Regions from separate parts of the Rhodococcus sp. FW305-130 genome, predicted to be linked through region 2. Evidence: riboswitches for the same ligand, from Rfam matches in the RefSeq annotation. Region 2 holds a riboswitch; each other region holds the start of a gene.
The links. Region 2 has a riboswitch for S-adenosylmethionine ahead of AC3WQS_RS30405 (LLM class flavin-dependent oxidoreductase). Riboswitches for the same ligand answer to the same signal wherever they lie in the genome.
Positions count from the first base shown of each region.

Region 1: another riboswitch for S-adenosylmethionine. It lies ahead of AC3WQS_RS06810 (bifunctional o-acetylhomoserine/o-acetylserine sulfhydrylase); the one in region 2 lies ahead of AC3WQS_RS30405 (LLM class flavin-dependent oxidoreductase).
Region 3: another riboswitch for S-adenosylmethionine. It lies ahead of AC3WQS_RS03010 (LLM class flavin-dependent oxidoreductase); the one in region 2 lies ahead of AC3WQS_RS30405 (LLM class flavin-dependent oxidoreductase).

Region 1 is NZ_JBYTAP010000002.1:150,003-160,107, forward strand. Features, by position in the region: gene metX (homoserine O-acetyltransferase MetX) at 1-547, opposite strand, end outside; gene AC3WQS_RS06810 (bifunctional o-acetylhomoserine/o-acetylserine sulfhydrylase) at 544-1,869, opposite strand; SAM riboswitch class IV at 2,013-2,153, opposite strand; gene AC3WQS_RS06815 (NADP-dependent isocitrate dehydrogenase) at 2,459-3,682, shown strand; gene AC3WQS_RS06820 (MFS transporter) at 3,812-5,020, shown strand; gene AC3WQS_RS06825 (exodeoxyribonuclease III) at 5,057-5,902, shown strand; gene AC3WQS_RS06830 (guanyl-specific ribonuclease) at 5,911-6,462, shown strand; gene AC3WQS_RS06835 (barstar family protein) at 6,462-6,956, shown strand; gene trpS (tryptophan--tRNA ligase) at 6,983-8,017, shown strand; gene yhjD (inner membrane protein YhjD) at 8,069-9,103, shown strand; gene AC3WQS_RS06850 (D-alanyl-D-alanine carboxypeptidase family protein) at 9,100-10,105, opposite strand, start outside.
Region 2 is NZ_JBYTAP010000014.1:96,967-107,071, reverse strand. Features, by position in the region: gene AC3WQS_RS30430 (DEAD/DEAH box helicase) at 1-203, opposite strand, end outside; gene AC3WQS_RS30425 (alpha/beta hydrolase) at 315-1,433, shown strand; gene AC3WQS_RS30420 (excalibur calcium-binding domain-containing protein) at 1,486-1,845, opposite strand; gene AC3WQS_RS30415 (dicarboxylate/amino acid:cation symporter) at 2,018-3,391, opposite strand; gene AC3WQS_RS30410 (phosphodiesterase) at 3,731-4,636, shown strand; SAM riboswitch class IV at 4,715-4,828, shown strand; gene AC3WQS_RS30405 (LLM class flavin-dependent oxidoreductase) at 4,811-6,157, shown strand; gene AC3WQS_RS30400 (NtaA/DmoA family FMN-dependent monooxygenase) at 6,178-7,545, shown strand; gene AC3WQS_RS30395 (stealth family protein) at 7,597-9,090, opposite strand; gene AC3WQS_RS30390 (hypothetical protein) at 9,371-9,604, shown strand; gene AC3WQS_RS30385 (nuclear transport factor 2 family protein) at 9,608-10,033, opposite strand.
Region 3 is NZ_JBYTAP010000001.1:602,693-612,797, forward strand. Features, by position in the region: gene AC3WQS_RS02980 (MarR family winged helix-turn-helix transcriptional regulator) at 1-326, opposite strand, end outside; gene AC3WQS_RS02985 (TetR family transcriptional regulator) at 732-1,385, shown strand; tRNA gene AC3WQS_RS02990 (tRNA-Glu) at 1,497-1,569, shown strand; tRNA gene AC3WQS_RS02995 (tRNA-Asp) at 1,705-1,778, shown strand; tRNA gene AC3WQS_RS03000 (tRNA-Phe) at 1,849-1,925, shown strand; gene AC3WQS_RS03005 (ABC transporter substrate-binding protein) at 2,167-3,795, shown strand; SAM riboswitch class I at 3,975-4,070, shown strand; gene AC3WQS_RS03010 (LLM class flavin-dependent oxidoreductase) at 4,075-5,154, shown strand; gene AC3WQS_RS03015 (NtaA/DmoA family FMN-dependent monooxygenase) at 5,184-6,578, shown strand; gene AC3WQS_RS03020 (MFS transporter) at 6,648-8,009, shown strand; gene ftsW (putative lipid II flippase FtsW) at 8,234-9,610, shown strand; gene AC3WQS_RS03030 (TetR family transcriptional regulator) at 9,725-10,105, shown strand, end outside.

The DNA of each region.
Region 1 (10,105 bases), on a different contig from region 2:
GAACCAACGCGGAGCGAATGCTGTCCGGGTAGGTAACTGCCCATTCGAGGGTGCGCATGCCGCCCATGGATCCGCCGACTACCGAGGCCAACTGGTCTATCCCGAGGAGATCGACGAGCTTCTTCTCCGCCGCGATCTGATCCCGGATGGAGATCTCCGGGAACCTGCTGCCCCACGGCTTGCCGTCGTCGGCCAGCGAACTGGGACCGGTCGTGCCGCGACAACCACCGAGGACATTGGTTGCGATGACGCACCATTCGCCGGTGTCGATCGGTTCGCCGGCGCCGACCATCCCGTTCCACCAACCGGGGGAGGGCTGATTTGCGGAGATCGGTCCGGTGACGTGTGAGTCTCCGGTCAGTGCGTGCTCGACGAGTACGACGTTGTCGCGGTTCGGGGACAGCTCACCCCACCGCTGAACGGCGAGCGAAACCGAGGGGAGTACCGCGCCGCTCTCGAGTTCCAGGGCGCCGATGTCGACGAACCCCACCTGGCCGTCGGGCGGGGGAAGGAGGTCGATCCTGGGCTCCAATTCGTTCACGGTCACGAGTTTGCCACCGCAGCCAGGCCGACGGTGATATCGGCGACGATGTCGTCGATTCCTTCGATACCGACCGCGAGGCGAACGAGTCCGGGTGTGACACCGGAGGCGAGCTGCTCTTCGGGGGTGAGCTGCGAGTGTGTCGTCGAGGCGGGGTGGATGACGAGTGAGCGAACGTCGCCGATGTTGGCGACGTGGCTGTGCAGCGTCAGAGCGTTGACGAACGTCTTGCCCGCATCGATACCTCCGGGCAGCTCGAAGGTGACGATGGCGCCGGTTCCCTTGGGCGTCAGCTGCTTTCCGCGTTCGAACCATGGCGAGGAGGGGAGTCCCGCGTAGGAAACGGAGGCCACCTCGCCGTGGCCGTCGAGGAATTCGGCGACCTTCTGTGCATTGGACACGTGACGCTCGATGCGCAGGCTCAAGGTTTCGATGCCCTGCGCGATGAGGAACGCGTTGAACGGCGCCACGGCGGAGCCGAGATCGCGCAGCAGTTGGACGCGCGCCTTGAGTGCAAACGCCGGCGCGCCGAGGTCTGCGAAGGTGACGCCGTGGTAGCTGGGATCAGGCGTCGTGAAGTTCGTGTGGCGACCCTGCGTCCAATCGAAGGTGCCGCCGTCGACGATCACGCCGGCGATCGCGGTGCCGTGTCCGCCAAGGTATTTGGTGGCCGAGTGAACGACGATGTCGGCGCCGTGTTCGAGTGGGCGGAGCAGGTACGGCGTCGCGACTGTGTTGTCCACGATCAACGGAAGACCGTTCTCGTGGGCCAGCGACGAGATGCCGGGGAGGTCGAGGATGTGGTTCTTGGGATTAGCGATCGTCTCGCCGTAGAACGCCTTCGTGTTCGGGCGAATGGCTTCGCGCCACTGCTCGAGATCGTCGGGATCCTCGACGAAGGTGACTTCGATGCCCAGCTTGCGAAGGGTGTAATGCAAGAGGTTGTACGTGCCGCCGTACAGGTACGGGCTCGAGACGATGTGGTCGCCGGCTTCGGCAATGTTGAGGATCGCGATGGTTTCGGCAGCCTGACCCGAGGAGAGGAGGAGTGCGGCGACTCCGCCTTCGAGGGCGGCGATGCGCTGCTCGACGGCGTCCTGTGTGGGATTCATGATCCGCGTGTAGATGTTGCCAGGCTCGGCGAGGCCGAACAGTGCCGCAGCGTGATCGGTGCTGTCGAAAACGTAGCTGGTGGTCTGGTAGATCGGCAGAGCGCGCGCATTGGTGGCGGTGTCCGCTGTCTGCCCGGCGTGCACCTGCTTGGTCTCGAACGACCAGTTCGCGGTCGGATCAGAAGTTGCTGCGCCGTCGGCTGTGTTGTCGGTCATGATTTGTTCACTCCAGTGGTCTGACGGATAGATGTCGGACGGGGGCGAAGGATCGCCGCCCCGTGCTGGGGTCTATCTACAAGTGCGACACATACTGAGTTACCTCCGTGGGGCTCGGCCCGGTCTGGGGTCCGTCCCTGTCGGACCCGCGCTTGTCACCCGAATTGCGGTGGAACTGCGTGAGCAGATCCACGTCGGGAAACCTGGTCATCACCCGGGGCACCCCACCGCGGTTGGAGGGTTGCCGTCCAGCGAGCCGGGGCTTGACGCTGGCACTCATGACCAAGTCGGATTCTACCGGGAAGTGAGCGCAGTCCTGACGCGGGGCGAATTGTGAGCCGCAACCGCACGCGAGACAGAGCGACGCAGCCCACTAGCAGGCAAAAGTTACTCGCGAGTAGAGACCGATGGGTGGACCTGCCGGTTGCGGCCTCACGGGTTAGCAGTACGCTTGTCTTGTTTGGGACTCATCTCCCGAGATCAGTCCACACCGTCTAGGTTTGATAATCGAACCGTTCGCGGACCCACTCACAAAGTGTGACCGCAACCGTGTAACCAGGGAAACTTCCTAGGAGGACGCGAAGCACCCATGTCCAAAATCAAGGTTGAGGGCACCGTCGTCGAACTCGACGGCGATGAGATGACGCGCATTATCTGGCAGTTCATCAAAGACAAGTTGATCCATCCGTATCTCGATGTGAACCTCGAGTACTACGACCTCGGTATCGAGTACCGCGACGAGACCGACGACCAGGTCACCATCGACGCAGCGCACGCGATCCAGAAGCACGGCGTCGGCGTCAAATGCGCCACGATTACGCCGGACGAGGCACGTGTCGAGGAATTCGGTCTCAAGAAGATGTGGCGTTCCCCGAACGGAACGATCCGCAACATTCTCGGCGGCACGATCTTCCGCGCACCGATCATCATCTCCAACGTTCCGCGACTCGTTCCGGGCTGGACCAAGCCGATCATCATCGGCCGTCACGCATTCGGCGACCAGTACCGCGCCACAGACTTCAAGGTCCCCGGCCCCGGCAAGGTGATGATCACCTACACGCCTGAGGACGGCAGCGCACCGATCGAGCACGAACTGGTCAACTTCCCCGAAGAGGGCGGCGTCGTCCAGGGGCAGTACAACTTCACCACGTCCATCCGTGACTTCGCTCGCGCGTCGCTCACCTACGGACTGCAGCAGAACTACCCGGTGTACCTGTCCACCAAGAACACCATTCTCAAGGCGTACGACGGTGCCTTCAAGGACATCTTCCAGCACGTCTACGAGACCGAGTTCAAGGCTGAGTTCGATGCCGCAGGTCTGACCTACGAGCACCGCCTCATCGACGACATGGTCGCTTCCGCACTCAAGTGGGAGGGTGGATACGTCTGGGCATGCAAGAACTACGACGGCGACGTCCAGTCCGACACCGTGGCCCAGGGCTTCGGCTCGCTCGGCCTCATGACGTCGGTTCTGCTGACACCGGACGGAAGGACCTGTGAGGCAGAGGCTGCTCACGGCACCGTGACGCGTCACTACCGTCAGCACCAGCAGGGCAAGCCCACCTCGACCAACCCGATCGCGTCCATCTTCGCGTGGACCCGCGGGCTCGAGCATCGTGGCAAGCTCGACAGCACCCCTGAGGTCATCGGCTTCGCGCAGGCGCTCGAAGACGTTGTCATCAAGACCGTCGAAAGCGGCCAGATGACCAAGGACCTCTCGATGCTGGTCGGCGGCGATCAGGGCTACCTGACCACCGAGGAGTTCCTCGGCGCACTCGACGTGAACCTGCAGAAGGCCATGGCCGCGAAGTAGATTCACTGTTTCACCTTCTGATGGGACGTCCGGGAAACCGGGCGTCCCATTTGTGTTCGCGGTCTCACGTGAGTGAACTCACCCGCTCTCACTTGGAAGTTCAACCAGGTGTGAGACCACAATTGATCAGTGACTTCGTCTACCCTCTCCCGTTCTGACACCTCGACACCCGGGGTTCGTTCCGCCAGAGGTCCAGCGATGCTCGCTCTTGCCCTCGGCGGTTTCGGTATCGGCACAACCGAGTTCGTCGCCATGGGATTGCTCCCGGAAATGGCATCCGGGCTCGGCGTCTCGGAACCCATCGCTGGTCACGTGATCTCGGCGTACGCGCTCGGGGTTGTCGTCGGTGCTCCGCTGATCGCTGCTCTCACCGCACGGGTACCGCGCCGCACCCTGTTGATCGCACTCATGGTCGCATTCACCGTCGGCAATGCCGCTTCGGTCTTTGCGCCCTCGTACACGACGCTGATGATGGCTCGATTCGTCGCTGGATTGCCGCACGGCGCGTACTTCGGAGTCGCCGCACTGGTCGCCGCTCATTTGGCCGAACCAGGTAAACGCGCGAAGGCCGTGGCGATGGTGATGATGGGTCTGTCCGTGGCCAATGTGATCGGGGTGCCGGTCGCGGCCTGGATCGGCCAGGCACTCGGCTGGCGCAGCGCCTTCGCCTTGGTCGCCGTGATCGGGGTGGCAACCGTTGCTTCGCTGTTCGTCTGGATTCCGCGGTTGGACGATATGCCGGTGACGAATCCGATCACCGAACTCGGGGCGCTAGGCCGCGTTCAGGTGTGGATGACCCTGATCGTGGGAATGGTCGGATTCGGCGGGATGTTTGCCGTCTACACCTACATCAGTACGACGCTCACCGACGTGTCCGGTCTCGGTGCTTCGTTCATTCCTCTGGCGCTCATGCTGTACGGACTGGGCATGGTGGCCGGCAACTTCGTCGGTGGATACCTCGCGGATCGCGCACTGATGAAGGGTTTGTTCCTGTCGATGGGATCCCTCGTGGTGATCCTCGCGGTCTTCGTGATCGCTGTGCGAAATCCGTACACGGCGCTTGTCTTCGTCTTCCTCATCGGGCTTGCCGGGTCCTCGATGGTTCCTGGCCTTCAAACACGATTGATGGATGTCGCCGAGGACGCTCAGACCTTGGCTGCGTCTCTCAATCACGCCGCGCTGAACATCGCCAATGCCTTCGGAGCGTGGATCGGCGGCGTCGTCATCGCGGCCGGGTACGGGTACACCGCACCGGCAGCGGTTGGGTCGCTGCTGGCCGTCGCGGGTCTCGTCGTGCTGGCGGTTGCGGTGATTCTGCAGCGTAGGGCCGTGCGCTGACCTGGGCGCCCATCCGCGTCGGTGGAATCGGCTACGGTGCTTGCCGTGCCACAAACTGCTGACTCCCACATTCTTGCGCCCCACACCATCACGTCCGTGAACGTCAACGGCGTTCGAGCAGCTGCCCGCAAGGGCATGCTCGACTGGCTGGAGAAGACGTCGGCGGATTTCATCTGCCTTCAGGAAACGCGTGCGTCGGACGATCAGCTTCGCGAGACTCTCGAACCAGCGCTCGGCAACGGATGGTTCCTCGTCTCCGCCGAGCCGTCCGCGAAGGGACGCAACGGAGTCGCTGTGCTTTCACGCACGGAACCTGACGCGGTGCGGATCGGTCACGGCGACGACGAGTTTCTCGACGTCGGTCGATACATCGAAGCCGACTTCGCGGATCTGACCGTCGCGAGCCTGTACCTGCCCTCCGGTGAGGCGCTCACGCCGAAGCAGGAGGAGAAGGAGCGGTTCATGGCGTCCTTCGCAGTTCACCTCGCTACCACCGCTGCGGCGGCCGAGGCTGCCGATCGTCACGTGGTGGTCAGCGGCGATTGGAACATCGCGCACACCGAACTCGACCTCAAGAACTGGAAGACCAACAAGAAGTCTTCGGGATTCCTCCCCGAGGAGCGCGCCTGGATGGATCTGCTGTTCGCCGAAGATTCCGCGTGGGTCGATGTCTTCCGCACCCTCCATCCGGGTGTCGACGGTCCGTACTCGTGGTGGTCGTACCGCGGCAAGGCATTCGACAACGATTCGGGTTGGCGTATCGACTACCAGGTTGCCACCCGCGGATACGCCGAGCGGGCCAAGGTTGCGCTCGTGGAACGCGCTGAGTCCTACGACCTCCGTTGGTCGGATCACGCACCTGTCACTGTCTCGTACCGGTAGGGACGCGCATGTCTGAAGGTCTGAAAATGCCGAGCGCAAAGACGCGCAACGCCATCATCACCGTCGTGGTGGCGGTGGTGGCGCTCGTACTGGCGGTAACCCTTTCTTCACGTGACTCCGACAGTTCGGCGTCGTCGGTTACGAAGTCCTCGAGTGCCCAGTCCTCGACTGTTCAAGCCAAGCCGGGTGCTACCACCAAGGCCGCGCCGTCGAGTTCCGTGCCCTCGAGCTCCGCGCCCTCCAGCTCCGCCGTCAAGACAACGCAGCAGACGAACAGCGATGCGCCGGCGCGCGTTCTCGCCACGCTCGTGGAGATCGACGCCGGGCGGTGGCCGGATTCCGCCAATGCGCCGGGCACCAAGGGCGGCATCACCTTCCGCAACAGCGAAGGGCGTCTGCCCGCTGTCGGTGCCGGTGGCGGACGTGTCGTCTATCAGGAATGGGACGTCAACGCGAAGAAAAACGGCCAAGGTCGTGATGCCGAGCGAATCGTCACCGGTAACGACGGTTCGGCGTGGTACACCCTCGATCACTACGACACGTTTGTGAGGATTCGCTGATGTCGGACTCGTATACGGTCAGCGTGGCGCAGTGGCTGGATCCGTCTTCCGATGTGGCTTCGGTGGCCCTGCAGGGCGACCCGGCCGTTGCGGATGATCTTGCACGTGAACTCCGTGGCGAGAATTTTGTCGTTCGGGTGGTTCGCGGAGAGAACATGCGAACAACGGCGCAGGTCTTCGACGAGTTCGCGGCAGCCTTCCAGTTTCCGTCCCACTTCGGGCGCAACAAAGACGCTTTCGACGATGTCATGCGCGATCTCGACGGCGTACTCGGACTTGGCGCCGGATATGTAGTTGTGATCCGAGGTGCGGGTTCTCTACTGTCCGAGCAACAGGATCAGTTGGAGTGGTTCCGCGAAACGATGGACTTCTACACCGAAGAATGGGAACCCGTCGTTTTCCGGACCGTCTACCAGTTCGGTGCGGAGGACCTCACCGCCCACGGTGAAGACCTCGTCGAACTCGACTACCCGGGCACCACGCCACTGCACTGATTTCCACTCGTGAAAAGATCGGAACCATGTCGACCCCTGCAGAACAGAAGCCCACCGCAAAGCCTCGCGTGCTTTCCGGAATCCAGCCGACGTCGGATTCTTTCCACCTCGGCAACTACCTGGGTGCGCTGCAGCAGTGGGTTCCGTTGCAGGACGATTTCGACGCTTTCTACTTCATTCCGGATCTTCATGCCATCACGGTGACGCAGGACCCGAAGGAATTGCGTCGTCGCACCAAGGTTGCGGTGGCTCAGCTCCTTGCGGTGGGTATCGATCCGGATCGGGCGACGCTGTTCGTACAGAGTCAGGTTCCCGAGCACGCACAGTTGGCGTGGGTCCTGAACTGCATCACCGGTTTCGGTGAAGCCAGCCGTATGACGCAGTTCAAGGACAAGTCCGCCAAGCAAGGCAGCGACAACGCCAGTGTCGGTTTGTTCACGTATCCGGTTCTGATGGCCGCGGACATCCTTCTGTACCGCCCGCAGCGAGTTCCGGTGGGTGAGGATCAGCGTCAGCACCTCGAACTCGCACGCGATCTGGCCGGCCGGTTCAACACCCGCTACGGCAAGGCGTTCGTTGTTCCCGAGCCGCAGATCATCAAGGGCACGGCAAAGATCTACGACCTGCAGGATCCGACCGCCAAGATGAGCAAGTCCGCCGCCAGTGCGGCCGGACTGATCAATCTGCTCGACGATCCGAAGGTGTCGGCAAAGAAGATCAAGTCGGCCGTCACCGACAACGAGCGCGAGATTCGTTTCGACCCGCAGGCCAAGCCGGGCGTCAGCAACCTGCTCACCATTCAGTCGGCTCTCTCGGGAGTGCCGATCGAGACTCTGGTGGCCGGTTACGAGGGCAAGGGGTACGGCGACCTCAAGACCGATACCGCTGACGTGCTGACCGAGTTCGTCACCCCACTCAAGGCGAAGGTCGACGGTTACCTTGCCGACGAGGCAGAGCTGGATCGCATCATCGCGGCTGGAGCGCACCGCGCCCGTGAGGTGTCTTCACGCACTCTCGCCGCTGTCTATGACAAGGTCGGATTCCTGGCACCGAAGGGCTGACTTACGCGAATTCGGACTCACGACGCCTGACCGAACATGAGGGGGACGGCAATGGCTGACACGGACGACGACGCACCGAGCTTTCTCGAGAAGCAACGAGCAGCGCGACCCTGGCTCGATCATCTGGTTCGCGCCGCAGGACGTTTCCAAGAGCAAAAGGGCGATTACTACGCTGCGGGAATCACGTACTTCAGTGTTCTCGCATTGATTCCGATCATGATGGTCGCGTTTGCAGTGGCCGGTTTCGTATTGGCCGGGCATCCCGAGTACCTGGAGTCGATTCAGGAGCAGATCACCAAGAGCATTCCGGGCAGCTTGGGTGACACCATCAACACGCTGATCGATTCGGCTATCGACTCGCGCGCGAGCGTCGGAATCTTCGGTCTCCTGGGTGCCGCGTACGCGGGTCTCGGTTGGATGGCAAATGTTCGCGACGCGCTGACGGCGATGTGGGAGAGCAAGCGCGAGCCGAAGGGTTTCGTTCGTACCAAACTCGGTGACGCAGGGGCCCTCATCGGTCTGGCTCTCGCCATGGTCGTCTCACTGGGAATGTCGGCGCTGAGCAGCGGGCCGGTTGCGACTCAGATCGTGAAATGGCTCAACCTCGAGAACATCACCGGTGTCGGCGTGGGGCTCAGAGTCGTTTCACTGTTGCTCTCACTCCTGGCGACGTGGGCGGTGTTCCTGTGGGTGATTGCCCGGCTACCGCGCGAGCCTGTCACGCTGCGCAGCGCCGCGCAGGCAGCGCTTATCGCCGCGGTCGTGTTCGAAATCTTCAAGCAGGTAGGTGCGATCTACCTCGCGGCCGTCACCAGTGGCCCGGCGGGCGTGGCATTCGGCCCGATCATCGGTTTGCTCGTGTTCGTGTTCACTGCGTCGAGGATGCTGCTGTTCTGCACGGCGTGGGCGGCGACGACAAAGGAAAGTATGGCTCTCGCCTTCGTTCCGCCGCCGGATCCGGCCGTGATCTCGCCGCGAATCGTTGTCAGTGACGGAGCTTCACCGTCTCGCGTGGCTGCGTTGATCGCCACGGGTGCGGTTGCCGGCCTGGGTCTTTCGGGCTTCATGCGCCGTCGGCCGCGCTAGCGCCTTCGACGGTTCAGGGCAACGGCTCCCGCCACCAGCGCGATCACCACAACTCCGCCGACAGCACCGATGAGGATGCGGTCAGTGGTGTCCGACTCGGTGTCGGTAGCGGTGGGTGCTGCCGAGATCGAGGCTGGTGCAGCGGCAGACGGTGTGCGAGTGACATCGGGCGTGGCATCGTCGGTCGATCGGTCCGTCAACGAGCCGACGGTTGTGCTGGCGGGGAGTGCATATCCGTAGTCGAGTAGACGGGCAGCCTGCTCCCACGGACGGATCGGCTTGGCTTCGCCGCCCATCAATGTCACCAGTAGTTTCCGGCCGTTGCGCTCCGCAGCACCGACGTACGTGTGGCGGGCGTCGTCGGTGAAGCCGGTCTTGCCGCCCAATGCGCCGTCGTAGTTGTAGAGCAACTGATTGTCGTTCGCGAGAGTGAATCCGGGGCGGTCCTGATCGTCAGGAATCGTCGGATCTTTCGGGAAGCCGGGAAACTCGACGGTTTCGGTATGGATCAGTCCGGCAAACGTCGGATTCTGGAGGGCTGTATGGAAGATTACGGCCAGGTCGTACGGTGAGCTGCTCATCCCCGGGCCGTCGAGTCCGGATGGAGTTGCCGTGCGAGTGTCGAGGGCGCCGAGTTCGGCCGCGAGCGCGTTCATCTTCGACACGGCTGCAGCGTCACCGCCGAGTTGGCGGGCAAGAGCGTGCGCGGCATCGTTTCCCGACGCCATGACCAGACCCTGCATCAGTTGCCGGTTGGTGTACTTGCCGCCCTTGCCGATGCCGACAGCGCTACCTTCAGCGTCCGCATCTTCGGCAGTTGCGGTGATTTCGGTGTCGAGATCGAGTTCGTCGAGAGCGACGAGAGCCAACAGCATCTTGATGGTGCTGGCCGGTCGGTAGCGACCGTGCGGATCTTTCGCGGCGAGGACCTCACCGGTTTCGGCGTCCGCGAGTACCCATCCGGATGCCGCGATGTCGGCCGGGAGCGGGGGAGCGCCGTCA
Region 2 (10,105 bases):
CTGCGACTTACCGAAATCGTGCAGGTGTACGGCTCTCGCGCAGTTCCCGATACAGCGCCGATCAAGGTGTCAGCGGTGTCGTTCCATGCGATGGATTCGACTGCATTCTGCCGCAGGTAGGTAAGTCCGCGTTCGTAGGTGGTTGTGCCCACGACAGCGCGAATTCGGTCGAGGTCGAGGGCCCTGACTGAATCCGGTTGCACGGGGCAAGCCTAGTAGCGGTGACCGACAGATCTTGTCGTGGTCGTTTGTCCAAGAAAGTCCGAACTGCACGGTATGTTCACGGAAACATCTTTGACTGGTTTGGGAGTTTCATGAGGACTGAGCGGCGTGCGTGGATCCGATCTGCGCGCACAGGTGCGGTGTGTTTGGCCGTTTGTGCACTTTCTTTGCAGTTGGGCGGACTGTCGACGGCAGCGCCGAGTTCCGGGAGCTCGGGAAGCTCGGGAAGTCTGGGCAGCGTCGAGGGCAGCGTGAGTTCGGGGTCGACGATCCCAGGACCGCTTCAGGAGGATCCGGGCCCCAAGCCGGAGCTGCGCGACGACATCGTCGTCCCGGCCATCGTCGGCGAGAAGGTGACCGCACCGCAGGCAGTCAGGCTGACGGTGGCGTCGCCTGCACTTCGACGCGAGGTCGGCGTCGAGATCTTGCTACCCGCGGACAATTCGGTTCCGCGCCCAGCGCTGTACATGCTCGAGGGCGTCGACGCCGGAGAGAAGAGCAGCGGATGGATGACGATCGGCGGCGCCCCGGCGTTCTTCGCCGACAAGAACGTCAACGTCGTGATGCTTAATGGCGGAATCGCGAGCCTGTACTCGGACTGGGAGAATCCGGATCCGCGGCTGGGACTGCACAAGTGGGAAACCTTCATCACCGAGGAGTTGCCACCGCTGATCGACGCGCGACTCAAGACCAACGGAATCAACGCGATTGCCGGCAATTCCATGGGCGCAATGGGTGCAATGATGCTCGCCCAACGCTTTCCGGACATGTACCGCGGCGTTGCCGTGTTCAGCGGCTGTTATTCCACGATGGATCCGCTCGGCCGAACCGCCGTGCAGGCCACGATTTCTTCTCGAAGCGGAGATCCAGCCAACATCTGGGGTGTGCCAGGGGGCCCGGAGTGGGAGGCACACGATTCGTTGATCAACGCAGAGAAGTTGCGTGGCAAGGAAATCTACGTGTCGACGGCAAATGGTCGTCCCGGATCTGACGAGACGCTGCAGACTCCTGAACTGCTCGAGCGCCTGGTGATCGGCGGCGGCATCGAGGTTGCTGCGCACGCCTGCACCAAGATGTTCGACGCGCGGTTGCAGGAGCTGAAGATTCCGGCGCAGGTGGATTACGAGCCAAATGGCACACACGCGTGGGCGTATTGGCGTGAACGATTGCCGAAGGCGTGGCCGACTCTGTCCCGGGCATTGGGCGTCTGACGGTTCGACAACAGTGCTCGGGTTGTGGGTGCACCACAACCCGAGCGTTGGATCACTCGCAGGCGATGCCGTCGTTGTCCCGGTCGAGATGCGGGGCATATCCGTTCTGGCCCCGGTACAACGGAGCTGCGCCGGCGTTACGCACGGCAGTGCAGTTCTGGTAATACCGCGCCGGTGCGGGAGTGTTCTGCGGCGCCGGCGGGTTCTGGGGCGCTTGCGGAGCGGGCGGTGCAGGCGGTGCGAAGACCGGGGGAAGGAACGGCTGGACTGCGTCGGCAGAGCCAGTCGGAATCATGCGTGCGATCTCGATCGGTAGGAAATCGAAAACCGTGGATGCCTGAGCGGCGGGTGCGGCAACCAGAGTGATTGCGGCGCAACCTGCGATGCTGAATGCCAGACGGCGGAGCTTCATGTGACCTCGTGTTCAAATGGGCAGCCCTTCCACTTCGGAGGGCTGTGCCGGCTGAGCATACTGGTCATAACGACCAAATGGTTTATTTCGGTAAGGGTGAAACCTGGGGTGAAAAGCAGCGTCCCCGCACCGTATTGCTCGGGTGCGGGGACGCTGCTGCTGTCAGCGAGGGTTACGCGTCGACAAGTTCCTCGGCGAAGGGATCACCGTTGCGGGGAGCGTCGAAGCGCTCCTTGTCGAGGATTCCCTCACGCTTTGCGACGATGACCGGGACCAGTGCCTGGCCGGTGACGTTGACTGCGGTACGGCCCATGTCGACGATCGGTTCGACTGCGAGGAGCAGTCCGACGCCGGCCAAGGGAAGACCCAGGGTGGAGAGTGTGAGTGTGAGCATGACTGTCGCACCCGTAGTTCCGGCCGTTGCTGCCGAGCCGATGACCGAAACGACGACGATCAGCAGGTAATCGGTGAAGGTCAGCGGGACGTCGTAGAAGCCGGCGACGAAGATTGCCGCGATCGCGGGATAGATTGCGGCGCAACCGTCCATCTTCGTGGTGGCACCGAGCGGAACTGCGAACGAGGCGTACTCACGAGGAACGCCGAGGTTGCGTTCGGTGACGCGTTCGGTCAGCGGCAGGGTGCCGATCGACGAGCGCGAGACGAATCCGAGCTGAGTTGCGGGCCAGACACCGGAGAAGAAGCTTCGAACCGAGAGGCCGTGTGCGGCAATCAGGATGGGGTAGACCACGAAGAAGACAATGGCCAGACCGATGTAGATGGCGGCGGTGAAGACGCCCAGCGACCCGATCGCATCCCAGCCGTAGGTGGCGACAGCGTTGGCGATCAGTGCGGCCGTACCGATCGGGGCGAGGCGGATGATCCACCACAGGACCTTCTGGACGATCGCGAGCAGCGAAGCGTTGAACTCGAGGAACGGCGCAGCCTTGGGACCGATCTTGAGCGCAGCAATGCCGATTGCGCCGGCGATGACGAGCAACTGCAGGACGTTGAAGCTCAGCGATGTAGTCGCCACGCCTTCGGCGACGGAAGTCTTTGCGCCCAGCCCCAGGAAGTTGTTCGGAACCAGTCCGGTGATGAACGCCCACCACGAGCCGGAGCTCTTGGGTTCCTTCGCGGCTTCGGCGGCGACGTCGGTCCGTGAACCGGGATCGGTGATCAGGCCGACGATGATGCCGATGATCACAGCGATGAAAGCGGTGATCGCGAACCAGAGCAAGGTCTGCACGGCCAGGCGAGCTGCATTGGCGACCTGGCGCAGGTTGGCGATGGAGCTGACAATGGCGGTGAACACCAGCGGGATCACCGCAACGGTGAGCAGCTTGACGTAACTCGAACCGATGGTCTGTACGGTGCCGACCAACCAGTTGACGTTGCCGTCGGCTGCGTCAGGCATGGCCCGGGCGACGAGACCGATGATGACACCGAGTACGAGACCGGCGACGATCTGCGGTCCGAATGCCGTCGCCCAGGACGGAAAACGGGACGTGGACTTTTCCGGCACGCCGGTGGAGGTGGAGCTGGGCATGACTATGCCTTTCGAAAATCAAGGGAGCGAAACGCAGCGCGGCACCAGAGGCCGGGCAGATTCGAAGAAATGTTTCCTGGTACGCGTCAGGTCAGAGCGAGCGCGTACACATTGCGCTCGCCTGCAGGCGAAGGTCGACGTAACGCCGACTGGTCAGGAACAACACTGTCCACACACTACTCGCAGCTTCAACTACTCGATCCCGAGGGTCGCCGCGGGAGTTCGCTTGGTGTTCGTCGGGCGTGCCCCGATCAGTCACTGTTGGTCGGTTGACTAGTCTCGACGATCAGTAGGTGCCGCACCGGCGCCTACGCGTCGGCAAGCGGAAGCGAGAGACCGATGAGCGTTCGGAATGCCGAGTACCCGCGTCCGAAGCATTTCCTGGTGCACCTCAGTGACACGCATCTGGTGGCTCAGGGGGAGTTGTACGACGCCGTGGATGCGTCGACGAGATTGCGGGAAGTGCTCAGCGGGATCGTGGCCTCGGGCGCACGCCCGGATGCACTGATATTCACCGGCGACCTGACCGACCAGGGACACCCCGACGCATACGCGGAATTGAAAGCCATCGTGGAACCCGTGGCGGCCGAGATCGATGCGCAGGTCATCTGGGCGATGGGCAACCACGACGACCGCTCTACTTTCAGGTCTCTGCTGTTGGGCGAGGACGCCACCGATCATCCCGTCGACAACGTCTACGACCTTGACGGACTGCGGGTGATCACCCTGGATTCGTCGGTTCCCGGTCACCACTACGGTGAGATCTCGGATCGTCAATTGGATTGGCTACGCTCAGAATTGGCGGTGCCCGCGCCCGACGGAACAATTCTGGCGCTGCATCATCCGCCGGTTCCGTGCATTCAGGATCTCGCGGTTCTGGTGGAGTTGCGCGATCAGTCCCGGTTGGCAGACGTCTTGCGTGGCAGCGACGTCCGGGCGATTCTTGCCGGGCATCTGCACTATTCGACGACGGCGACGTTCGCCGGCATTCCGGTTTCCGTGGCGTCGTCGACGTGTTACACCCAGGACTTGAACGTGGAAGTCGGTGGTCAGCGTGGTCGTGACGGGGCTCAGGGGTGCAACCTGGTGCACGTCTACGACGAGACAATTGTTCATTCGGTCGTTCCACTCGGCGCGCACGTGACGGTCGGTGAGCCTGTCGACGCGGCCGAGGGAGCCCGGAGGCTCAGCGCTGCCGGTATTCGAATCCTCGAGAGCGAAAAGGCTGCACGCTCGATCATCTGAGGTGGCAGGCGGTTTCCGGCACCCCGGCGCAGTTCTGGGCGATTGCCGGGCTGTCGCGTACTCATTACCGTCGAGGTAGGTGCAGAGCTCCAGCAACAAGGACCGGCTAGCTGGACGGCAACCCTTCATGCCGATGGGGTGCCCCGGAATCACACCTGGCGATACGCGCGGTGCGTGTCGCAAGCGGCAGTCGCCACGAGAACCGTCAGTCGGGTGCTGACGGTTTCTGCGGTCGGCACTGTGCGCTCCCGAGTAGTTCTCGAACAGGAGTATGCGCCGATGACCTCCACCCCCTCTTCTCATCTTGCTCCGTTGCATCTCGCCGTAGCGCTGGACGGTGCCGGTTGGCACCCTGCAGCCTGGCGAGAGCCACACTCGCGCCCGAGTGAGCTGTTCAGCGCGTCGTATTGGACTGACGTGGTGACGACCGCCGAGCGTGGTCTGCTCGATTTCGTCACCATCGAGGACAGTCTCTCGGTGCCGGCCAACCCACTCGAGCCCGTCGACGACGCGGTTGATCGGGTGCGCGCTCGGCTCGACGCACATCTCGTGGCCGCCCGACTGGCACCGATCACGAGCAACATCGGCTTGATCCCGACCATCACCACCATTCACACCGAGCCGTTTCACGTGTCCAAAGCCGTTGCCACGCTGGATTACACCTCGCGCGGTCGCGCCGGATGGCAGGTGAAGGTTTCGGCGTCGGAATCCGAGGCAGCACAGTTCGGGCGTCGCGACATCCCAGCGCTCACCGATGCCGACCGTCAGTCGATCGTTTCAGGCGTCCTCCCGGACTTCGTGCGCGACCTGTTCGACGAAGCTGCGGAGGCGGCTGACGTAATCCGGCGACTCTGGGACAGCTGGGAGGACGGCGCCGAGATCCGCGATGTGGAGCAGCGCCGGTTCATCGACCGAGACAAGTTGCACTACATCGACTTCGAGGGAAAGTACCTCTCGGTCCGTGGACCGTCGGTGACTCCGCGCCCGCCGCAGGGGCATCCCGTCGTTACCGCGTTGGCACATCAGCGGGTCGCGTACGAGCTGGCGGCGCGGACGGCCGATCTGGTGTTCGTGACGCCGTTCGACGACGAGCAGGTCACGGCAATCCTGGGTGAAGTGCGAGCCGCCGAAGAACACGTGCAGCGCACCGGCGAACCTCTTCGGGTCTTCACCGACATCGTCGTCTTCTTCGATGCGCCGGAAGAAACCGGAAAGGAACGGCTCGCGCGCCTCGACGCGCAGGCCGGCGCCGAATACCGTTCGGACGCGCTGACCTTCACCGGCTCTGCTGCGGAGTTGGCGGATCTCCTGCTCCGGTGGCAGCAGTTGGGAATCGAAGGCTTCCGGTTGCGGCCGGGCGTCCTCGTGGACGACCTCGACGCCATCGCAGGTGAGCTGGTGCCTGAACTGCAGCGACGCAGCGTATTCCGCACCGAATATCCGCAGACGAATCTTCGCGGACTCCTTGGTCTACCCATCGACGTTCCCAACCGCTACGCCGCCGGCACTCCGGCCGCCTGACAGACGAGGAATAGATTTTCATGAGTTCTCAGAAGCGTAAGCAGGTCATCCTGGGTGCCTACCTCGGCGGCGTCAACCATCACACTGCATGGTGGGATCCGCAGGCGGGCAGCCAGATAGAGTTCGATTCTTTCGAGCACACCGCTCGAACCGCCGAGCGTGGGAAGTTCGACTTCTTCTTCCTCGCCGAAGGCCTCGCCCTTCGTGAGCGTGCGGGACAGATTTTCGACCAAGATATCATCGGTAGGCCGGACACCTTCACGGTCCTTGCATCGTTGGCGGCGGTAACCGAACACCTCGGATTGGCCGGCACTATCAATGCCACGTTCAACGAGCCGTACGAACTGGCCCGCCAATTCGCGACGCTCGATCAGTTGTCCGGAGGGCGTGCCGCCTGGAACGTCGTCACCTCGTTCGACGCATTCACCGGCCAGAACTTTCGCCGCGGCGGATACCTCGACCGCGCGCAACGATACGAGCGTGCGGAGGAGACCGTAGCGCTGGTGCGTGAACTGTGGGATTCGTGGCGAAGCGACGACATCGTGGCCGACAAGGCATCAGGGCGCTTTCTCGCGAGACCGGATGCCGGTGAATTCGCTTTTCATGGATCGCATTTCGACGTGAACGGCCGATTCACCGTGCCGCGTAGCCCGCAAGGGCGCCCGGTTATTCTGCAGGCCGGGGTGTCGCCGCAGGGGCGCGATTTTGCTGCCGGCAATGCCGACGCGATCTTCTCACCGTACGGTCAGTTGCCCGAGGCGGCCGATTTCTATCGCGATATCAAAGCACGTGCCGTCGCGGCCGGACGTGACCCGGGTGACATCAAGATCCTGCCGTCGGCGAGTTTTGTTCTCGGCACCTCGGAGGCAGATGCGATCGAGAAATACCGAGAGATTCGCGACCAGCAGGTCACCGGCCAGACCGCTTTGGTTCTGCTCGAACAGATCTGGAATCTCGATCTGTCGAAGTACGACCCCGAAGGACCACTACCCGACATCGCTCCGGATCCCGAGGCTCCGCCGATCATCCAGGGCCGCGCCTTCATTCACCAAGATCGTTTCGCGACCGTCGCAAAACTTCGCGCGGTAGCCGAGAGCAAGAAGTTGAATCTGCGCGAAGTGGTGATCGATCAGTTCGAGCGTGGACCGATCGTCGGTACACCGCAGCAGGTTGCCGAGAAAATAGATTCGTTTGTCAGCAACGACGGTTCGGACGGATTCATCCTCGGGTCGCACCTCGTGCCAACCGGCCTCGACGAGTTCGTCGACGACGTGGTGCCGCTGCTGCAGGATCGGGGTGTTCTCCGCAGTGACTACGAAGGAACGACGTTGCGTGAAAATCTCGGACTGCCCATCCCTGTGCAGCGGGAGCGCGCGACAGCACGCTGATCGACCGAAGTAGCAAGGGCCCAGCCGAAATCGGCTGGGCCCTTGTTTCGTCTAGGCTTCCCAGGGCGCCGGGATGGGGTAATAGCTCTCCAGAAACTCCGTGATCTTGCGTGTGCGAAGTTCCAGATCGATCTCCGGAGCGCTGCCGTCGTTGAGGCAGAAGAAGTCCATGGAGCGCTTGGCGAGCAGTGAGTCCATGTCGCGCAAACCGGCTTTGACCGTCGTATCGACGTACTTGACGGCTGCGGACTTCTGTACCACCGACCGTCCACTCATCAGTGTGTAGTAGTGATACAGCGAATTGGTCACCGAGATATTGGAACTCGCGCGGAAGGTGCTTGCTGCAGTGGCCGCGAAGTCTTCGGCGAACTCGCGTTCCATCTCGGCCATCACGCTCTTGCGTAGTGGCGTCGCTGCGTGCTCCAGATGCCTGGTGGTCATCAGACCGAAGCGGTCCTGCAGCAGACGGCGGTTGACGCGGGCCGCATTCTCGAACCCGCTGCGGTCGTTGTCGTTGTGTCCCAATCCGATTCTGGTGTCGGCCTCGATGAACATGCTGATCCCACCGGGGGAGAAGAACATGTCCGGGCCGACGGGGCGACCGAAGAACATGTCGTCATTGGAGTAGAGGAAATGCTCTGCCAGACCCGGAATATGGTGCAGCTGGCACTCGACAGCTTGAGAATTGTGGGTGGGCAACACACTTGGATCGGCGAAGAACTTTTCGCTGGGCATGAACGTGACTCGCGGATCGTCGGCAAGCCAGTCCGGACGATCGGAATCGGTTGCGACGAAGATCCGCCGGATCCACGGCGCGTACATGTGGATGGATCGAAGCGCGTATTTGAGCTCGTCGATCTGACGGAAGCGCGCTTCTGATTCGTCGCCCTCTCCGACGATGTAGTTCTGCATGCGCTTGGCGCGCTGAGCCTGAAACTCCTTGGAAGAGCCGTCGACCCAGGAAAAGACCAGATCGATATCGAAGCTGATATCGGAGGCATGATCGGCGAACATGTTCTCGATAGTCGGCCAGATCCGGCCGAATCGCTCGACGGTTCCCCGGACAGCTTCTTCGGGGAGGACGGTTCGTCGTGTCAGTGAGTTCTCGACGGGTAGGACGATTTCTTCGTCGGAAATCGACCACAATTCGATTTGAACGCCGATGTTCGCGCCGTAGTTCATGCCGCTTGCGACGTGAACCCGCGGACGGAACAAGCGGAAGATCCGTGACTTGTTGGTTTTCGACAGGGCACCGTCCGCGACAAGGAGCGCTGGGCTCTTCTTCGCGTCGACGGTTTTGGAATAGAAGGGTGCGTTGGCGCATCCCTCGACAAGCGCCTGCCGCAGGTTTTTGCGCTCGGTCCAGCTCACCGCGATCACGGGGCGCTCGTCGTTTCCGCGGACGAGTAGATACTCGATTCCTGCGGCGTCGAGGATGTCGCGGATGAAGAGGAGATCTTCGACCATCGCTTCGAGCGGCGTGGTGGTCGTGATCGCGAGGGCAAAACGATTCTTGAATCGGACGGTCTCGGGTAGCTCGCCCATCCGTGCGCGTGACGCGGCCGACGCCGGTTCCACGGGATTGGGGCTGTCCTGCTCCGGGGGTACGAAGTAGATGTCGTGCGGAGCGGGAGATTCTGTAATGGGATGCCTTCCGATTCTGATCCAGCTGTGTATCTGTCGCCCCCGACGCTGCGAGAGCGTGGTGGCGACGAGCTCAGTCTATGCCGTCGGCGCCGAAAGTCGGACATGAGTGACAGCGATGGGTAGGGCGGGGCGAGTCGGGTACCCCGAGGACCGAAGCGAGAGTGAAGGAGGAGAACCGATGCGTGTGAAAGCGATGGTCGGAACAGGCGCGATGGCTGTTGCGCTGGCCGCCGGCCCAGTTGCCACAGCTTCTGCTGAAGGCGCCGAGACGGCGGGGTCGGAGGGTTCACCGGAGATGCTGACCTGCGAGGTGGTCTTCGATGCACTGGAAGACATGAGCCCGGAATGGGCGGAAGAGGGGATCGATCAGGTCGAAGACTGGTGTGAGTTGATCACCGGCGAAGAAGACTGAACGTCAGCCGCGCGAGATCACTCGTCGCGACAGTCGCCACCGCCCGTCTTCGAGTTCGAACTCGTCGGCGTAGCTCCCGACGCCGCTGAGCTTGGGAGTTGTGGTCGTGTCGACGTAGAACGTCCACACCGCATCCGCGCGGGCTGTAGTTTCCGACGTCACGTCCACGGCGATCGCTGTGGTGACGTGACGTGTGAACGTGCCCGGGCCTTGTATGCCGGCGGCTCGACGCTCGATTACTCCAGCAGCAATTTCTTCGCGGCCACGTCGTACCTGTGCGGGGATACCGCGATCGGGATTGGCCGGCATGTTCCATTCGGCCTCGCGGGTGAACTGCTCGACGTAGTCCTCGACAGAGCCGGTGTCAGCCAGATGGGCGATCCGAGCGAGCGTTGAACGAATCTGTTCGGCAAGGCTCTCGGGTTGCATGCTGTTCTCCGTACGTGTGAGTGCTGTGGTGGATCGCAGGATATTGCCCGTGGACTGACCGAACACCGAGGC
Region 3 (10,105 bases), on a different contig from region 2:
TCGTGAAGGGCCGACGTGCCTAGTTCGGTCATCGTGACCAAGGCCGCGCGGCCGTCCGATGGATCCGCCCTTCGCGTCACCATGCCCTGTTCCTCGAGCGCGGCCACGGTCTTTGCGATGGATTGCGGTGTGACGCGCTCGAATTTCGCCAACTCTTTTGCGGTCAACGGACCTTGTCGGTCGAGGTGGCCGAGAGCTTGGATCTGGCTCGGCGTGAGTTTGTGGTCGTGGCGTTTGGTGCGGAGACGCCGGACGAAGGCACCCAGATCGTCCCAAAGTACGTCGATCTCGTCCCGATTCTTGCTGCGACCCTCGCCATCGTTCATTTAGACAGTCTAACTGTGTTATTTCGATGCCGCCAGCACGGTTTCGACGAAAACTGGGGAATAAACAATCGCATTAGTTGTTTAAAACCTTGGGATTGCCGTTCATCCGTCGGCGAAGCAGTTCCGTCTGCGAGGTCGGATTATCGGAATCTCGGACACGAAAAAGCTCGGATGCGCACCCCCTGCAGCGCACCCGAGCGGCCAAAACCATACCACTTGGTGTCTTTTGGGCATAAAGTCGGTTGTTGTCCCCCGGACAGCCGATTGCCTCTAGTACTTTTGGCGGGTATCGCTCTAGTCCTTACGTAGGGTGTGTTGGAGGGGATATTGTGAGGTTTCGGGGGATGACAGGCGCCGATCACGGCGATTCTGCGTACCAACTCTGCGAGAGGCACAACACCGTAAATGGCACGTCAACAAGAGCGTGCGCGGCGTACCCGCGCCGCCCTGGTCGAAGCGGCTGCAGTCGAATTCGCCAAGCGCGGCTATGCAGCTGCGTCGGTGAACACGATCCTCGAGGGCTCCCGCGCCACCAAAGGCGCCATGTATTTCCATTTCCAGTCCAAGGAAGAGTTGGCGCGAGCGGTTCTGACCTCGGCTATCGAAACCTTCACTGGAATCACTGATCGTTGGGCCAAGAGAACAGACCTCGATCCATTCGTCGCATTGCACGGGCTCGTGCTCGACATTGCCGAGGTCTTCCGTACCGAGGTAATCGTGCAGGCGGAATTCCGGCTGATCATCGAGCCGGAGTTCTACAAGGATGTGCAATCTGGTGGCGGGCAGGTCTGGGGAAAGACCGCCTACGAGTTGGCATTGCGCGCCAAGGACGACGGTTTGCTCCGCGAAGACGTGGACCCGGAGAAATTCACGCGCGTACTGGCAGCGAGCCTTGCCGGCCAGCGGTACATGGCGGACCTGATTGCCTCGAGTGGCGATCTGGGTGTGTGGTTCGAGGAGTCCCTCGAAGTGGTGCTCGAAGCCATGGCCACACCGGAGTGGTTGGAGAAGTTTCATCGCGACGGCTGGCCACAAGTGGAGTTCCCCGACGCGGAATAGTCCACTTTTCGCCCATGACCAGGCGATTTGTGATTTCCGAACGCTGTGCCATAAGCTATCCAAGCTCCCAACGGAACGCCGTTGGGGTACTAGTTCGGAGAGATCCGGCGGGCCCCCTTCGTCTAGCGGCCTAGGACGCCGCCCTTTCAAGGCGGTAGCGCGGGTTCGAATCCCGTAGGGGGTACGTTTTGCGAAAGCGAAACGATGCAGTATGGTTTGACCCGCACGACACGCTTTGAGATGCACAAATGCCAGGCCAGGACAGTGGTTTGGGAGCGGCTCGAAGATGTAGTACGGTTTCACAGCAAGGAAAAAGCAAGGCCCTGTGGCGCAGTTGGTTAGCGCGCCGCCCTGTCACGGCGGAGGTCGCGGGTTCGAGTCCCGTCAGGGTCGCAAAGCTTTGTTCTCAATCAATTGGTTGAGAATAAAGCAATGCGATAGGCATTCGGTTCGGGTGCCGTCCGGCCAGGTAGCTCAGTTGGTACGAGCGTCCGCCTGAAAAGCGGAAGGTCGCCGGTTCGATCCCGGCCCTGGCCACCATAATTCTTATCGACAAGCTCCAATCTCATGTTCTTCGAACATAAGGTTGGAGCTTTTTCGTGCTCGGATGTCAGTCGCCGTCAACCACTCGGCCCGATCATCTCAGTTGTGCGCATCCTTTGTCTCCGTGAATGTTTCCGGTCACCGGGAACGTGCTGGGCGTCACTCCACAGAGGACATCACTATTAGCCGATTGCGGCCGATCCGTGGCTGCGTCTACTGGAAGTGAGGTGGAATCTCCGTGTCGCACTCGAGATCTTGGCGCATCGGGAAAGTCAGCCGGGTCGCCGTCGCATTGCTCGGTACCGGGGTTCTGTTGGTGGGCTGCGCGAGCAACGGTGACGACAGCGGAACCGATACGACGAATACGTCGGGGGACGTCGTGACCGGCATGGTCAACGAGCAACCGGACCCAGGCGACGCGGTCGCCGGCGGAACCATGACGTACGGCGTGCAGGTTCTCGTTCCCTCACTTGACCCGACCAAGACGGCAGCGCGCGGTGGTTCCGGCGGTGAGGCCTTTGCTGCGGTGTACGACGTCCTGATGAGTTACGACACTGCGAGCGGCGAGTTCGAGCCCAAGTTGGCTCAATCGCTCGATACCAGCGACGACGGAAGCACGTGGACGTTGAAACTTCGCGACGGTGTGAAGTTCAGCGACGGTTCCGCGCTCGATGCCAACGCCGTGATTGCAAGCATCGATCGGTACAACGCGGGCAAGGGCAATGGCGCCGAGTTGTGGCTGGCTTCGGTGGAATCGGCGCAGGCAAGCGGCCCCACGACGGTCGACTTCAAGCTGAAGACGCCGTGGATGCGCTTTCCGTCGATGCTCGCTCTCGGGCACGGGATGATCGTCGCCCCGAGTTCGCAGCAAGGCGACAAGTTCACCGCCGTGGGTGCCGGACCCTTCACCGAAGATCTCTTCACGCCGAGCGTCGAGCGAATCTTCAAAGCCAACCCGTCCTACTACGGCGGCGCTCCCAAGCTGGACAAACTGCGGATGGTTGCACTCAACGGTCCGCAGGCCAATCTCGAATCATTGAACAGCGGTCAGCTCGATGTTGCCTACATTCGCGGCCTTACTTCGGCGATCAATTCCGCCAAGTCCGCTGGTTACCCCGGTTACATCGACGTGCTCAACGCCGGTAGTGCCGAGATTGTCAACAATCGTGAAGGCCGACCGGGCTCGGATGTTCGCGTTCGCCAGGCTATCGGCTACGCGCTGGACACCACGTTGATCGATCAGCGCGTGGAAAACGGTGAGGGACTGCCTGGCTCGGAGTTGTTCGGTCCGACGTCGCAATGGCACGTAGACACACCGGGTATTGCCTACGACCCCGAAAAGGCCAAGGAGCTTCTGAATCAGGCGAAGGCAGACGGATACGACGGCACTCTCGACTACGTCGTGCTCAGTGAGCCCAAGGACCACGCGATCGGCCTCGCCGTGCAGTCACTGTTGCAGGCCGTCGGGTTCGAGGTGAACTTGATCTTGGCCAACAACGCCGGCGACATCGTGCAGAACGTCTACGTCAAGCACGATTTCGACCTCGCGCACGCGGGCATCGGAATGTACGAGTCGATTCTCGATCTCGGATTGTTCTCCACGACCAACAGCACCTCGATGGCGAATACTGCTGGATATGCGAACCCGGCGATGGATCAGCTGATCGCAGATCTACAACAAGCCAAGGATAATTCGTCGACCCTGGCGATCATCGGCAAGATTCAGACGCTGTGGAACGAGACGGTTCCGTCGGCGCCGATCGGCGGGCTCACGTCGTTCTGGGCTTGGCAGAAGAACGTGCACGGTGTGGTTCCGACTGCAACCGGCATCATGCTGTTCGATCAGGCATGGATGGGCGCGAAGTAGCGTTCCAGCGCACACCGAGAGCCCCGTCCGACGCGAGTCGGGCGGGGCTCTTTCGTGTCTACGTCGGCTAGCGTTGCGCAACCCTTTCGATCAGGATGATTGTATTGAAATATGTTGTAGGTCAATATGATTCGTCAAGCGCGATTTGACTTGTTCAGCGTCGCCCGCATAGATTGCATCCACCATCCAGAGTGGCTGAGAGACCTGGCTCGATGATGCCGCAGCAACCCGCTACCTAACCGCAGTGTGGGTGCTACCGCCAGGACCGATGGAGGACACATGACTGTATTTGCCGTGGGTATCGAACTGGACGGCGAGGGCACTCACCCCGCTGCCTGGCGCCGAAGCTCACATCGCCCGGATCAGTTGCTCACGGGTAAGGCCGTGCGCGATCGCGTCGCGGCTGCCGAGAATGCGGGCTTCACCTTCGCGACGTTCGACGATTCCATCCTCCCTCCGAGTGGTGACATTGTCGGCCGCATCGATGCCGTCTCCAGGGCGTCATACGTGGCGGCGACGACCAGCACGATCGGACTGGTCCCCGTCGTCGGGACCACGTACGCCGAACCGTTCCACACCTCTTCGCAATTGGCGACATTGGACTACTCCTCGCGTGGGCGTGGCGGCTGGCTTGCTGTTCCGGTCGAAGACGATGCCGCGGCGAGGGCGTGGGGGAGGGCTCCGGTAACGACGGAGTCGGCGCGTCAGCAGGAGCAGCGGGATTCGGTTACCGTCGTGACAGATCTCTGGGATTCGTGGGAGGACGACGCCGTCGTCCGTGACTATCTCAGTGGGCGTTTCCTCGAGCGTGATCGTCTGCATTACGTCAATTTCGAGGGCGACACCTTCTCGGTGAAGGGGCCGTCAATCGTTCCGCGGCCGCCGCAAGGCCAGTTGGTGGTGTTCGGCCGCTACGGCGCCATCGAACCACACCAGGCCGATGTTGTTCTCGTTTCCGGTGATTCGGTGGAGGCCATTGCACAGTCGGCTGCCAAGGCGCGCGATGAGGGCGCGTCATTGGTGGTCGCCGAGGTCGATGTGGCATTCGATACGCCGAATCTGTCTGCGGCGCAGCGGTTGATCGAGCTGAACTCGTACGGGAATGCCGTCGTCACTGGCCGACTGCTCCTGGCTGCAGATCCGGGGGAAGCGGCCGTGGTTCTGAAGGAATTGGCCGGACACCTCGACGGTGTTCATTTCCACGCTCTCGTGATCGACGAGGACCTTCCGGTGCTGGCCAAATTCGTGCTTCCGGCGCTGTCGAAGTCCGGATTGACGCGACGCCCGGTTCCGGGATCGACTCTGAGGGGCAACCTCGGCCTGCAGCGGCCCGCAAATCGATTCGTCCACTCCTCCTGACTTGACTTCGCGCTAAGGACATTTCGGCTATGACTGCATCACGCTCCGCCGTACCTCGACCCGACGCACACGTTCACTTCGGCGTCTTCTTCCAAGGGGTCAACCACACCACCATCTGGTCCGATTCCTCGAGCGGATCCCAGATCGACTTCGAGACGTTTCGGCGGTTGGTACTCACCGCCGAGCGAGGTCTGTTCGACGCCTTCTTCCTCGGTGAGGGCCTTCGTCTTCGCGAGCAGAACGGCAAGATTCTCGATCTGGATATCGCCGGCCGCCCCGACGCCATTGCGCAGTTGGCCGCCCTCGCCGGTATCACCGACAAGATCGGGCTGGTCGCGACACAGAACACCACGTACAACGAACCGGCCGACCTCGCCCGTCGACTCTCCGGCCTCGATCTACTTTCCGACGGACGGGCCGGCTGGAACGCGGTCACCACTGACAACGCTTGGACGGGAGAGAATTTCCGTCGCGGTGGTTTCCTCGACCACGCCCTGCGTTACGAGCGTGCCGGGCAGTTCATCGAAACTGCACGGGCACTGTGGGATTCGTGGGCCGACGACGCGATCTCGGACTCTCGCACGTCCGAGAACTGGTCGACTCCGGGAGCCGTGAGCGACGTACGCCGCCAGACTTCGCAGTTCGACATCACCGTGACGCCGACGCTTCCCCGCAGCAGACAGGGACATCCGGTCATCTTTCAAGCGGGCGATTCGCCGACTGGACGCGATTTCGCGGCGACGCACGCCGACGTCATCTTCTCGCGACACGGGACGCATTTCGACGGCGCGCTCGACTTCGCCGACGACATTCGGGCTCGGTTGCGTAGCGTCGGGCGACCGGAGGACGACGTCAAGATCCTGCCCAGCACGCAGATCGTGTTGGCGGAGAACGAGTCCGAGGTCGAAGAGAAGGCGCGGTGGGTCCTCGAAGGTCAGTTCACCGGCCAAACCGCACTGTCCCTCGTCGGATTGGTGTGGGGGAAGGACCTTTCCGACCGAGACCCGGACGGTCCACTACCGGAGGAAGATCCGGTTGCCCGCCCGGTGTCCGAGACGCGCGGTTCCGCGCGAGACGGCAACGACCCCATTGCGATTGCACGTGAATGGCGGGCTCTCGCCGAGGCAAAGAATCTGTCGCTACGTCAGGTCGCCATCGAGACCTCGCAGCGTTCGGGTTTTGCGGGCACCCCGGGGCAGGTCGCAGATCAGTTGGTCCATTGGGTGCGCAACGGAGCTTCGGACGGCTTCAATATCTCGCCGTACCTGGTGCCGACCGGGCTCGACGAGATCGTGGACTGGTTGATCCCGGAACTGCAGGAGCGTGGGGCGTACCGCACCGAGTACTCCACGTCGACGCTGCGAGAGCACTTGGGGTTGCGACCGCCGCTCACGCGTCGGGCCGCGTCTGAAGTTGCGGGGTAACGGGTCCTGTCCCACACGGTCACAGCGGCGGCCGAATCCACCAAGCTCGATTCGGCCGTCCGCTGGGAGATCATCGTCTGCGTAGCCGCGGGCTTCACCACCCTTCTCGATTCGGCGGTGCTCGGAATCGGGGTTCCGTCGATCCGGGCGTCGCTGGGCGCGTCGACCTCCGAGGTGCAGTGGATCCTTGCGAGCTATTCGCTGACTTTCGGCTTGGCCCTTGTGCCGGCGGGCCGACTCGGTGACGTCGTCGGGCGTCGACGCTTGTTCTTGGCGGGGCTGAGCATTTTCGCTGTGATGGGAATCCTCGGAGCATGTGCGTCGGATCCGTCGATGATCGTGTTGGCGCGTCTGGGGCAGGGGATCGGCGCAGGCACCATCAGTTCGCAGGTGCTCGGCATCATCACCGACCGGGTGTCCGGAAAGGCTCGGGCGAAGGCGTTAGGCGCGTACAGCACCGCGGGTGGTCTGGCCGGCGTTTCCGGACCGATCCTCGGTGGCGTTCTGCTGAAGTATTCCGACGCCGACTTCGGATGGCGGTTGCTTCTCGTTCTCAACGTGCCGTTTGCCGTGATCACTCTGATTTTGGCGTGTCGCTTTCTGCGCCGTGATCGAACTACCCGATCAGGCGCATCGATCGATCCGGTTGGGCTGTGTCTGCTGGCGACTACGACCGGGCTCCTGTTGTGGCCCATCGTGACCCGAACCAGTGTCACTGTGGCTGCGGCTTTCCTGATCGGTGCGTTCGGCGCTGCCGTTGCCTTCTGGTTCTGGGAACGTCGGTACGCCGAGCGCGGCGGGACGCCGGTACTGCTTCCGTCGTTGATCGCCTCACGGGGCTTCCGGTTGGGTACGACGGTTGCACTCTTCTGGTTCGGATCCATCCTCGCCGTCAACGCGGTGCTCAGCCTCTACCTGATCGAAGGTTTGGGCTTCGCCCCGCTGAGTGCGGCGTTGCTCATGACCGGTAGCTCACTCGCGATGGCATTGACGTCGGCTTTCGGATGGCGGCTGGTTGCCAGGTTCGGCCGAAGTGCAGTGGTTTTTGCCATAGTCGGCGAGATCCTTGTCATCCTCGGGTACATCGCAGCGGTCAATCTGATTCCGCGGGAACATCTGATCCCGGTGCTGGTGGTCCTAGCGGTGTTGTCGGGAGTTGCCAGCGGTTTGGTCGACGCGCCCAATCGGGTGCTGACTCTCGAATATGCACCGCCGGGCGCGAACGGTGTTGCGGCGGGTTTCCTTCAACTGTCTCAGCGCCTGTCAGCGACCATCTCGCTGGCCGCGGTATCGGGGTTGTATCTCGGTGTACTCGGATCGTCGCCCGACGGATACGGACGTGCGTTCGGGATCGCGCTTGCCGTCTGCGTGGTCATGTTGACGCTCTCGTTGGCGGGGGCGGTGGCAGACCGACGCCGGCGAAGGACGTGACCTGGTATTTCGTGGGTCTCCATGGACCTCGGGAGGCCGAGCCCGTGTGACTCATGGGACTTGTGTTACCCATGGGTTAGGAGTCGTGGGACGATACTTGTGTGGTGACCGGTCGCAGTGAAGACAAGCCCAACGGTCGCGGGAGTGGAGAGCCAGTTAACTCACCCCGTGGATCGTCGGACAAACGTGACCGCACATCGACACCCTTCCGCGCTCGAACGGCGATGTGGACGAATCGGCCACTGTTCGATTTCCATATGATCGTCGGTCTGGTCGTGCTGATCGTCGCGTTCGGTCTGCTGATGGTGCTGTCGTCTTCGGGCGTCGAATCCTATGTTCTGTCCGGGACGTCCTACGCCCGCTTCTGGCCGCAGTGCATGTTCGCAGCGATCGGTTTGGTGATGTTCGTGGCGGTCGTGCGGTTGCCGACCGAAACGATGCGTAGAGCCTCACCATGGCTGCTGATCCTGTGTCTTGTTCTGCTTGTCCTGGTGCTGATTCCAGGTATCGGCTCGGAACAGATGGGTGCTCGCAGCTGGTTTGTGATCGCGGGTATTTCCTTCCAGCCGTCGGAGCTGGCCAAACTTGCTCTGGCGATCTGGTCCGCGGCGACGGTTGCGTCGTTCATGAACGCGCGGATGGATGTCAACCGCGCGCTGCCGGTGATCGGCGGGACGACGCTGCTGGTTCTGGTTCTGGTGGTGTTGGAGAAGGACCTCGGAACCACGATCACCATCGGCATCATCTTCATGTCGGTGCTGTGGTTCGGGCTGTTCCGGATGAAGACGTTCATCAGCCTCACGCTCGGTTCCGCAGTCGCATTTCTCGTGCTCGGGCTTACTGCTGGTTACCGCTCGGATCGCATCAAGGCTTTCCTCAATCCTGATCTCGACCCGCAAGGCTTGAACTTCCAGAGCACTCAGGCCAAGTACGCATTGGCGAACGGCGGCATCTTCGGTCGCGGTCTGGGGCAGTCCGACGCCAAATGGAGTTACCTCCCTCAGGCGCACAACGACTTCATTTTTGCCGTGATCGGTGAAGAATTGGGTCTGGTCGGTGCGCTGATCGTCGTTGCTCTCTTCGCCGCGGTTCTGATCGTCGGACTGCGGATCGCGAAGCGGTCCACCGATCCGTTCCTCAAGGTCATGACGGCGACGGCAACGACGTTGATCGTCGTGCAGGCGTTCATCAACATCGCCTACGTCGTTGGCCTGATTCCGGTGACCGGTCTGCAACTACCGCTCATCTCGGCGGGCGGAACGTCGATGATCACCACCTTGCTGATGTTCGGGCTCATCGCGCACGCAGCCTTCCGTGAGCCCGAGGCTGTCGCCTCGGCCGAGAGCAGCGGTCGCGGTTGGATTCCGCTGGTCTTCGGCAAGCCTCGGTTCGGCATTGCCAAGAAGCCACAGACTGGCCGACGTCGGCCGCCTGCTCGCCGCGCCCAGCCTGCCCCTACTGGTCAACGCCGACCGGAGCGACGGGCGCCGCAACCCGACAGGCGCCGGACTCAAGCGCCGGGCCGACGCGCACCGTCGCGCGACTGGTCGGAAGATCCACGTAGACGCGGCCGATCCGATCGGCCGCGGCGCGCTTCCTGATCTCGGCCAGTCTTACTGGCGGCCAGCTCGGAAGCGGGCAGTCATGCACCCGACGATTGCGTTGGGCGGCTACATTGGGAGTCGGCAAAACGACGTCTAATTAGGGTTGTGGACATGGCAGGTGGCGACAAGGCAGACCAGTCGGTGGTCGAACGTAGCTCGGTGACCGGACGTCGTACGACGCCGTCGCAACGAGCGCGTTTTCGCCGGATTGTCGACGCCGCAATGGAATCCGCCTCCGAAGGCGGCTACGACGCGGTGCAGATGCGATCGGTCGCCGATCGCGCCGGCGTCGCGATCGGCACTGTTTACCGGTATTTCCCGTCGAAGAACCACATGCTTGTCGTCGCATTGTTGTGGATGTTCGAGGGTTTGCGTGACAGATTCCAGGACTTTGTAATCCCGGGCGAGACTCCGTCGGACCGAATTCTGTTTGTGCTGCGCAAGAATACGGAGGTCCTCGAGACCGATCACCTCCGTTACGAAGCGTTGGTT